DNA from 2 places in the Arthrobacter sp. CAN_C5 genome. Region 1 is predicted to be linked to the other one. Evidence: riboswitches for the same ligand, from Rfam matches in the RefSeq annotation. Region 1 holds a riboswitch; the other holds the start of a gene.
What was found. A riboswitch is a leader RNA that binds a small molecule or an ion and turns the genes downstream of it on or off. The one in region 1 is predicted to bind S-adenosylmethionine.
Positions count from the first base shown of each region.

Region 2: another riboswitch for S-adenosylmethionine. It lies ahead of H4V95_RS13650 (homoserine O-acetyltransferase); the one in region 1 lies ahead of sfnG (dimethylsulfone monooxygenase SfnG).

Region 1 covers NZ_JAGGMZ010000001.1:3,653,677-3,658,816, forward strand. The annotation lists gene acs (acetate--CoA ligase) at 1-1,191, shown strand, start outside; gene H4V95_RS17020 (hypothetical protein) at 1,355-2,050, shown strand; SAM riboswitch class I at 2,126-2,230, shown strand; gene sfnG (dimethylsulfone monooxygenase SfnG) at 2,237-3,394, shown strand; gene H4V95_RS17030 (O-acetylhomoserine aminocarboxypropyltransferase/cysteine synthase family protein) at 3,394-4,728, shown strand; gene H4V95_RS17035 (CoA-binding protein) at 4,725-5,140, shown strand, end outside.
Region 2 covers NZ_JAGGMZ010000001.1:2,900,844-2,905,983, forward strand. The annotation lists gene H4V95_RS13640 (alpha/beta hydrolase) at 1-503, opposite strand, end outside; gene H4V95_RS13645 (SGNH/GDSL hydrolase family protein) at 566-1,411, shown strand; gene H4V95_RS13650 (homoserine O-acetyltransferase) at 1,408-2,502, opposite strand; SAM riboswitch class IV at 2,557-2,691, opposite strand; gene H4V95_RS13655 (VOC family protein) at 2,823-3,464, shown strand; gene H4V95_RS13660 (CPBP family intramembrane glutamic endopeptidase) at 3,525-4,334, opposite strand; gene H4V95_RS13665 (DeoR/GlpR family DNA-binding transcription regulator) at 4,364-5,140, opposite strand, start outside.

The DNA of each region.
Region 1 (5,140 bases):
GGGACGACCGGTAAGCCCAAGGGTCTGGTCCACACCTCCGGCGGCTACCTCACCCAGGCGTCCTGGAGCTTCGAGTACCTGTTCAGCCACCCCGACCCGGAGCTGCGGGAGCACGACGTCCACTGGTGCACCGCCGACCTGGCCTGGGTCACCGCCCACACCTACGAGATCTACGGTCCGCTCTCCAACGGCGTCACCCAGGTGATCTTCGAGGGCACCCCCAACACGCCGCACCCGGGCCGGCACTTCGAGATCATCGAACGCTACGGCGTCACCAGCTACTACACGGCGCCCACGCTGATCCGGTCGCTGATGGGCTGGTTCCCGGACGGGGTGCCCAACGACTACAACCTGTCCTCGATCCGGCTTCTCGGCACCGTCGGCGAGGCCACCAACCCCGAGGCGTGGCGCTGGTTCAGGGAACACCTCGGGGCGGGCACCGCACCTGTGGTGGACACCTGGTGGCAGTCCGAGACCGGCGCGACCATCCTTTCCCCCCGACCGACCGACCCCTCGTTCAAGCCTGGCTGCGCAACACGTGCGCTGCCCGGTGTCAGCACCCGGATTGTCGACGACGCCGGCCACCCCGTGCCCGTCGGCGAACAAGGCCTGATCGTCGTGGACCGGACCGGACCGGCGATGGCCCGCACCGTGTGGGGCGACCCCCAGCGCTACCTCGATTCCTACTGGCGGAAGTTCGCTGCGCAGGGCTGGTTCCTCGCCGGGGACGGCGCGAGGTACGACGACGACGGCGACACCTGGATCCTCGGGCGGGTGGACGACGTGCTCAACGTGTCAGGGCACCGGCTCTCGACCATCGAGATCGAATCGGCCCTCGTGGCCCACCCCTGGGTGGTCGAGGCCGGTGTCTGCCCTGTTGCTGATCCGCGGACCGGTCACGCAATCGCCGCGTTCGTGGTCCTGTCACCCTCGGAGGGCACCGGTCCCGCCGTCGGGGAGGACGTGGACCGGGTGCTGCGGAACCATGTCGCCGCAGTGATCGGGCCGATCGCGAAACCGACCGCCGTCGTCGTCGTCGACGACGTGCCGAAGACCCGATCCGGGAAGATCATGCGGCGGCTCCTGACCCAGCTGTTCGAGAACACGGCGCTCGGCGACACCACGTCGCTCCAGAACGAGGGGTGCGTGCCCGGCATCGCGGCAGTGCTCGCCGCGCGCCCGGTCCGGTGACCCGCACCTCCTTCCGGTGAGCAACCTGGACATCGGTGATCACCATGTCCCTCACGGATGTCCAGGTTGACCCATCCGGTCCAGGTTGCTCACCCTTCCCGGGCATCGGGCCGCCCCGACGCAGCGTTTGTCGGTTGTTACGCGCGTGTGATCGGGTTGTGCCATGAGCATTGACAAGGATGAACAGAAGCGGCGCGAGGAACGGCTGGCAATTACCCGGATCGTGCTTCGGCCCACCGGAACACCCCTCCCGCTGGCGTTCATGGCGCTGGCAGTGGCGACCATCGGCGTCAGCGCGCTGCAACTGGGGATCATTCCGGCTCAAGAGGAACAGATCGTTGCGCTGGGGATCCTGGTGCTCACGGTACCGCTGCAACTGTTCTCCTCCGTCATTGGCTTCGGCGCCCGTGATCCGATTGCCGGGACAGGGATGGCCATGGTTGCCGGTACCTGGGCGCTGATCGCGGTGGCGATGCTGGTCACCCCGGGGGGCGCATCGATTTCCGCGCTCGGGGTGCTCCTGATTACCGCGGCGGTAGCTATGCTGGCACCGATCCTGGGCGCGAAGGGCAAGCTGGTGGCCGCCGCCGTGCTCGCTGGTTCCGCGCTGCGGTTCGCTTTCACCGGCGTCGCCCACCTGACGGGTGCGGATGGCTGGGAGACCGCCGCCGGGATCTTTGGGTTCGCGCTCGGCGCCCTGGCGATCTACGCAGCGATCGGCTTCGAAACGGAGGAAGCAGGCGGGCCGTTCCATGTCCCGCTGCTGCGCCGCGGATCGGGGACCAAGCCGCTGGCCGACGACATGGGCGAGCAGGTCGAAGGGATAGCCCGGGAGGCGGGCGTCCGCCGCCAGCTGTGAGGTCGCCACTCCGCCAACCACTGCAACGGAGAGCAACAATGTTGGTGCACCGCGATCGTGCTGTCACACTGGTGGGGACCATCCCGAGCGGTTGAGAGATCTGGCTCATTGACACCGCAGCAACCCTGGCCGCTGCCCACGGCAGTGACATTAGGGTGCTAATGCCAGGCACGATGGAGGACAAATATGGCTATTGACCTTTCCCAACCCCTGAAGTTTGCGTACTGGGTTCCCAATGTGAGCGGCGGCCTGGTGGTCTCCACTATTGAGCAGCGCACCGGCTGGGACTTTGAGTACAACAAGAAGCTGGCCCGCATCGCGGAGAACGCTGGGTTCGAGTACGCCCTCTCGCAAACCCGGTATGCGGCAAGCTACGGGGCAGACAAGCAGCACGAGGCGACGGCGTTCTCGCTGGCCCTGCTCGGCGCGACCGAGAAGCTGAAGGTGATTGCCGCCGTCCACCCCGGCATGTGGCAGCCCGGTGTCCTCGCGAAGTTCATCATCACCGCTGATCACATCTCGCAGGGCCGGGCGGCCGTGAACATTGTCTCGGGCTGGTTGAAGAGCGAGTTTACGGGCTTCGGCCTCCCCTGGTTGGAGCACGACGAACGCTACGTCCGCACCGAGGAATTCATCAGAATCCTCCGCGGCCTCTGGACAGAGCAGAACTTCTCGCAGTCCGGCAAGTACTACAACATCACCGACTTCACCCTCAACCCACCACCCGTTGACGTGCCCGGGCGGCCGCACCCGGAGGTCTTCTTCGGTGGGAACTCCACCGCGGCACAGGCCACCGCTGGCCGGGTGGCCGACTGGTACTTCTCCAACGGCAAGGACCTTGAGGGGTTCAAGGAGAACATCGCCGGCGTGCAGGCCTCCGCCGCCGAGGCCGGGCGCAAGCCACGGTTCGGACTCAACGGGTTCGTGATTGCCCGCGACACCGAGAAGGAAGCCCGCGAAACCCTCCGCGAGATTGTGGCCAAGGCACACAAGCCAGCGGTCGAGGGGTTCCGTGGCGCCGTCCAGGAAGCCGGTGCCTCCACCAAGGACGGCAAGGGCATGTGGGCAGATTCCTCCTTTGAGGACCTGATCCAGTACAACGACGGTTTCAAGACCCAGCTGATCGGCACGCCCGAGCAGATTGCCGAGCGGATCGTCGAGTACAAGAAGATCGGCGTCAACCTGATGCTGACCTGCTACCTCCACTTCCAGGAGGAAGTCGAAGCCTTCGGCCAAGACGTCCTCCCCATCGTCCGCGAACTTGAAGCGGACCTCGCCCGCAAAGAGGGCCTGGATTTCATCGTCAACGACGTCACTCACGAGAACATTAAGGCAGGTGTCTAATGGCTGACCGCAGCTTCGGATTCCGTACGCGTGCACTCCATGCAGGGGGCACCCCCGACTCGGCACATGGTGCCCGGGCCGTCCCCATCTACCAGACGACATCGTTCGTGTTCAAGGACACGGCCGACGCCGCAAACCTCTTTGCGCTGCAAAAGTACGGCAACATCTACTCACGGATCGGCAACCCCACGGTCGCGGCCTTCGAGGAGCGGATCGCGTCGCTGGAGGGTGGCATCGGGGCGGTCGCGACGGCGTCGGGCATGAGCGCCGAATTTATCACCTTCGCTGCGCTCTGCCAGGCCGGGGACCATATCGTCGCCGCGTCGCAGCTGTACGGCGGCACCGTCACCCAGCTCGACGTGACGTTGCGCCGGTTTGGCATCGATACCACCTTCGTCCCGGGCACCGACCCAGCCGACTATGCGGCCGCCATCCAGGACAACACGAAGGCCGTCTACGCCGAGGTGATCGCCAACCCATCGGGCGAGGTGGCCGACATTCAGGGGCTGGCGAAGATCGCTCACGACGCCGGTGTGCCGTTGATCATCGACTCCACCCTGAGCACCCCCTACCTGATTCGTCCGATCGAGCACGGCGCCGACATTGTGATCCACTCGGCGACGAAGTTCATCGGCGGGCACGGGACCACCCTGGGCGGCGTCGTCGTCGAGGCCGGCACCTTCAACTGGGGTAACGGCCGGTTCCCCACCATGACCGAACCGGTGCCCTCCTACGGCAACATTCAGTGGTGGGCGAACTTCGGGGAGTACGGGTTCCTGACCAAGCTGCGCACCGAGCAGCTCCGGGACATCGGCCCGTCGCTGTCCCCCATGTCCGCGTTCCAGCTGCTCCAGGGGGTCGAGACGCTGGCCCAGCGGATGGATGAACACCTCTCCAACGCGCAGGCAGTCGCCGAGTGGCTGGAGAACGATCCCCGGGTGGAGTACGTCAACTATGCGGGGCTGCCCTCCCACCGGCACTTCGAGCGGGCCGCCAAGTATTTGCCGCAGGGCCCCGGCTCGGTGTTCAGCTTCGGGGTGAAGGGCGGCCGCGTTGCGGGGCAGACGTTCATCGAGTCGCTGCAGCTGGCCTCCCACCTGGCGAATGTCGGCGACGCACGGACGCTGGTTATCCACCCCGGGTCGACGACGCATCAGCAGCTCTCCGCCGAGCAGCTGGTCACGGCAGGCATCCCCGAGGATCTGGTGAGGATTTCGATCGGCCTGGAGGATCTGGAGGACATCCTGTGGGACCTCGACCAAGCCCTGGACCTCGCTACGGCACCGAACCTGGAGGATAAATTGGACCCGAATGTTGATGGAGTGAAGGCGTGAGCGCTGACCTGGAAACGGCACGTACCTGGGAGGGCCCATCAGCCCCTGAGCGGCTCTCCCTGTTGCGTAATGCCAAGTCGGTGGCGATTGTCGGGGCGTCCGACAAGCCGTCCCGCGCGTCCTACTTCGTGGCGACCTACCTGCAGTCGTCGTCGCCGTACCGCTTGTACTTCGTGAACCCGGTGGCGAAGGAGATCCTGGGCAAGCCCGTGTACGCGTCGCTGGCGGACCTGCCGGAGGTGCCCGACATTGTTGACGTATTCCGGAAGCACGACGACCTGCCAGGTGTCCTCACGGAGGCGAAAGCCGTCGGCGCGAAGACCCTGTGGCTACAGCTCGGTTCCTGGCACGAGGACGTCGCTCACGACGCCGAGGAGGCTGGCCTGAACGTGGTGATGGACCGGTGCATCAA
Region 2 (5,140 bases), 750 kb from region 1:
AGCGGCACCGGGTGGGCCGCGACGTCGTCGTCGTGGAAGAAGTCGCTTCCGTCGGCGGGCACCACGAAACCTGACAGGCCGACGACGGTGGTGAAGTCCCGGGGGCGGTGGCGCAGCAGGGTGGTCGCTACGGCCATCCCCATGGAGAACCCGAGCAGGGACACGCTTGGGTGCACCGACTTCACCGAATCCAGCCAGGCGGCCACCCGGGCGACCGAGTCAGTGACCAGGTCCACCGAGTACCCGGTGTCCTGGCTGAGGGGGAACCAGGTGAATCCGGGTCCCTGCGCGTGGGGGGCACGGACGGAGGCTACGGTCAGGTCGGCGGGGAGGTGGTCCACCAGGCCCATCAGGTCTTCCTCGTTGGCAAGGTGCCCGTGGAACATCACCAGCAGGGCGGTCCCCTGCCTCTCCTCCTCGGGACGGGACCACAGGACTACCGGATCCCAGGCCGGCCCGGTGGCTTGCTCGGCTGATGTGTGGGGGGTATCCGAAAGAGTCATTGAAGTATTCTGGCATGCGCCCACCGGTGGCACCCAGCCGGGGACTGCTACAGGATAGGAGGATGAACCGGAACCTGTACCAGCCACCGGAACCCCATCCCGCCGGAAACGCCACTCCCCACCCCTGGACGCGTTACGTTGCGCTGGGTGATTCATTCACCGAGGGAATCGGCGATCCGAACCCCGAGAGCGTCGGCGGCAACCGGGGCTGGGCCGACCGGGTGGCAGAGGAACTTGCCCTGAGCCGTGAGGACTTCGCGTATGCCAACCTCGCGGTCCGCGGGCGGCTCCTGCACCAGATTGTCGATCAGCAGGTGGAGCCCGCGCTGGCGTTGCGGCCGGACCTGATCACCATTTCGGCGGGCGGCAACGACCTGATCCGTCCGGGCGGCGATCCCGACCGGCTCGCCGAACAACTGGACAGCGCCGTCGAACAACTCAGCGCCGACCATGCGACGGTAGTGCTGTTCACCGGACCGGACGCGCGCGAGTCGGTCCTGGGGAACTTCAGATCCCGGACCGCCATCTTCAATGAAAACCTGCGGATCATCGCGGCGCGCCACGACGCGTTGATCGCCGACCTGTGGGCGTTGCGCCAACTGGTCGACATGCAGATGTGGGACGGGGACCGCCTGCATTTCTCTCCTCTGGGCCACCACACGATCGCGATGATGGTGCTGGAGACCCTCGCCGTGCCGCATTCCCTGACTCCACTGAAACCGCAGCCCCTGCCCCACAAGAGCTGGCGTGCAGCCCGTACAGAGGACCTCGTCTGGGCGAAGGTGTACTTCGTTCCCTGGGTGTTGCGCCGGCTCCGCCGCCAGTCGGCCGGTGACGACATACTGGCGAAGCGTCCGGATGCCGCGCCCATCTTCGGTCCGGGTATGCCGCCGGGCGCGGGCGGCTAGGAGTAGAAGGCGTCCCGCAGCCTGTCGTGGAGCTGGCTGACCTCGGTGAGGAACGCGTCGTGACCGATCGGTGAGGTGATCAGGTGCACGGGTACCTCTCCGGGCAGCGCGTCCGCCAGGAGCTGGGACTGGCTGGGATAGTAAAGCCGGTCCGAGTCCACCGCGGCGATGAAGAACTGCGCCCGCGCCAACTGCACCGCTGCGTGCAGCGAGCCACGATCGCGAGCCGCGTCGTGACCCATCAGGGCTTCGGTCAAGGCAACATAGCTGTTGGCGTCGAAGCGGTCCACCAGTTTGTCAGCCTGATGATCAAGGTAGCTCTCCACCTGGTAGCGGCCACGGGCCGCCGGATCGGTGGAGCCGAAGGGGACCTCCGGACTCTGGGGTGCCCGGCCGAACCGGTACTCAAGCTCGGGTTCGGACCGGTAGGTGATGTGGGCGATCCGTCGCGCCAGCCCCAGCCCCGCGGTGGGCCCGCTGCCGGGGTAGTAGTCGCCGCCGGCGAACCCGGGGTCCAGGCGGATGGCAGCGAGCTGGGCCTGGCCGAAGGCGATCTGTTCCGCGGAGCTCGACGCCGTGCACGCGATGACTGCGCATCGTTCCACCCGATCCGGATACATCAGTGCCCACTCGAGGGCCCTGGCCCCACCCAGGGACCCCCCAAGCACCGAATGCCAGGTCCCGATTCCCAGTGCATCCGCCAGCAGCGCTTCGGCCCGCACGGAATCCCGCACCGTCAGGAACGGGAACCGCGATCCCCAGGGGACGCCGTCGGGATCGAGGCTGGCGGGGCCGGTGGACCCGTAGCACCCGCCGAGCATGTTGATCGACACGGCGAAGTACCTGGTGGTATCGATAGTCTTGCCCGGGCCGACCAGCTGGTCCCACCAGCCGTCCTCGTCCGAATCGCCCCGGGCGACATGGGAGCTGCCCGTCAGTGCGTGCTGGATCAGGACCGCGTTGGAGGCATCCGCGTTGAGGGTGCCCCAGGTTTCGTAGGCGAGGGTGAGTTCGGGGAGGTATCCCCCGGTCTCGCAGGTGAAGGGGCCCAGGCTGCGGGTCTGCACCGTCCCGTCCCGGCGCGAATGCATGGTGCTGCCCTGTTGGGTCGTGTGAAGAGTTGTCACTGAAACCGCCCGCCTCGAAGTCCGCGCTTGCGCCGGACACCTTGCCCGCCGCCTGGTCGTCACCCGGGGCACCCCGCCGCGAAGGAGGGTTGCCGTCCAGCAAGCCGGGGCTCTGGTGGAACGGTAATCCGCTCCGTGCTGGCACTCGTGACCTGCTTCTAGATAACCCGAAGAAGCCGTCCCGGTGCAAATATGTGAACGCAATCTACCGCGACAGCGGGGCCCATCAAGAGGTTAGGCGACCCTAAGTCGAGACACACATCACAAAGTGCAAAACTAGGGCCATGCGCTTGGACCATGTCTCATATGCTTGTGAACCCGACGGCCTCGTAGCGACAGCGGGGAGGATTTCCGCTGCCCTGGGCATCGAACCGGTCAAGGGCGGTGTGCACCCCCGCTTCGGCACGCGGAACATGATTTTCCCTTTGCTGAATGGCCAATACCTTGAGGTGGTCGAGGTACTCAACCACCCCGCGTCAGACAAGGCGCCCTTCGGCCAGGCGGTCCGTGCGCGCTCCGAAGCCGGTGGAGGCTGGATGGGGTGGTGCGTCGCGGTCGACGACCTGGCCCCGTTTGAGGAGCGGCTCGGCCGCAGCGCGGTTCCCGGAAACCGCAAGTTCCCGGACGGACAGGAACTGACGTGGCAGCAGATCGGCATCAAGGGTTTGATCGCCGACCCCCAGGTTCCCTACATGTTGAGGTGGGATGACGGGACCGAGGCGCTGCACCCCTCGCATGCCCGCCCAACGTCGGTCCGGCTCGACTCGTTGACCATCGCCGGGTCACCCGATCGGATCGCCGAATGGCTGGGGACCCCCGCCACCGATCCGCTGGATGGTGTCGCGGTGCGCTGGGTGGCCCCGAACGGCACTCCCGGCGTGATGTCGGTGACCTTCGAGGCTGCCAGCGGCCTGGTTGAAATCTAGCCCGTCCCCGCTCACCAAATTACGGCCCCGGCCCACCGGGCCGGGGCGGGTCGGGTTCCCCTAGTCGCCGATACCGATCGCCGACCCGAAGAGGGCAAAGCCAACGAAACCCGCAATGTCCAGCAGCGCGTGGGCAATTACCAGCGGCATCACCCGTTTGGTGCGGGTGTAGGCGTACCCGAAGATCAGCCCCATGATGAAGTTGCCGATAAACGGCCCGAACCCCTGGTACAGGTGGTAGCTGCCGCGCAGCAGGGCGCTGCTGACGATGATCACCGGCGTCGACCATCCGAGCTGGCGCAGCCGGTGGAACAGATACCCCACCACGATCACCTCCTCGACAACCGCATGGCGCAGTGCCGACAGCATGAGCACCGGCACCGTCCACCAGTACGCGTCGAGCGCCGCCGGTTCGATCGCCGTCGTGATACCCAGCGCCCTGCCGCCCGCGTACACGCCCAGCGTGCCCGCCCCGATCAGGACGGCCAGGCCGAAACCGAGCCCGAAGTCGACCCGGGGCCGACTGAAGGTGAACCCCAGCGTCCTGAACGCCGATTTGCCGGGCTCCGTGAGCAGGAACAGCACCAGGAACACCGGGATGAGGGCAAAGAAGATGCCCAGCAGCTGGTAAACGAGATCGAAATACTGCCGGTCGTTGAGCACGGGGTTGAGCCGCGTGGTCTGGGACGCCAGCGGAGCCTGGCTCAGTTTGTCGAGCAGGTTCACTACCGAGTAGACCGCCGACTGGCCAAGGGACAGTCCCAGGACAATCGCGATCTCCGCGGTGATCCGGCGGCGCTGGCCGGGTGAGGCACTCCCGACGGCGCCGGGAGCGGGCCGTGCGGGCGGGTGGGTGGCATCGGTGGGCATGGCAGCCATCCTAGTGGGAGCTCCTGTGGCTATTCGGTGGCCACCATCGGCGCCACGATCACCGTGGTGCCGTGATCCTCGAACGACTGCCGCTGGGCGTCGGTAATCCCGGAGTCGGTGATCAGGTTGCTGAAGGTGTAACCGGTCATGGTGGCGAAGCAACGGGTGCCGATTTTCGACGAGTCCGCGACCACATAGGCGGTGGTTGCCCGCTTGGCGACCATCGCGTTAACTGCCGCCTCCCCCTCATCACTGATGGTGGGGCCGACGACCGGGTCCAGGCCGTTCACCCCGACGAACGCGAGGTCCAGAGCTACCCGCTGCAGCACCGCGTCGGCATAGGATCCCACCAGCTCGTAGGATCGCGGATTGACGATCCCACCGGTGACCATGATCTTGAAGTTGGGCCGGACCACCAGCTGGGCTGCAATGTTGATCGCGTTGGTCACGACCGTGAGGGTGGGCTTGGTGGACGGTTCCATCAGGTCGCTGCGCTTGCTCAGGGCCGAGGCGATCGCAGTGCTGGTGGTCCCCCCGCACAGCCCGATCACCGCGCCCTTGGGAATGAGGTCGCTTGCCGCCTGGGCGATGGCCCGTTTCTGGTCCGCGTGGGCGTCCCTGTTGTAGCGGCCGGGCAGGTCGTAGGCGACGGCCTCGATGCTGGCGCCACCGTGGGTACGGGTCAGCAGCCGCTGCTCCGCGAGGCTGTCCAGGTCCCGCCGGGCGGTCGCCGGTGACACCTTGAGCTTGGTGACGATCTCCTCGACATCCACCTGGCTGGCCACAGACAGAAGGTCAAGGATGGC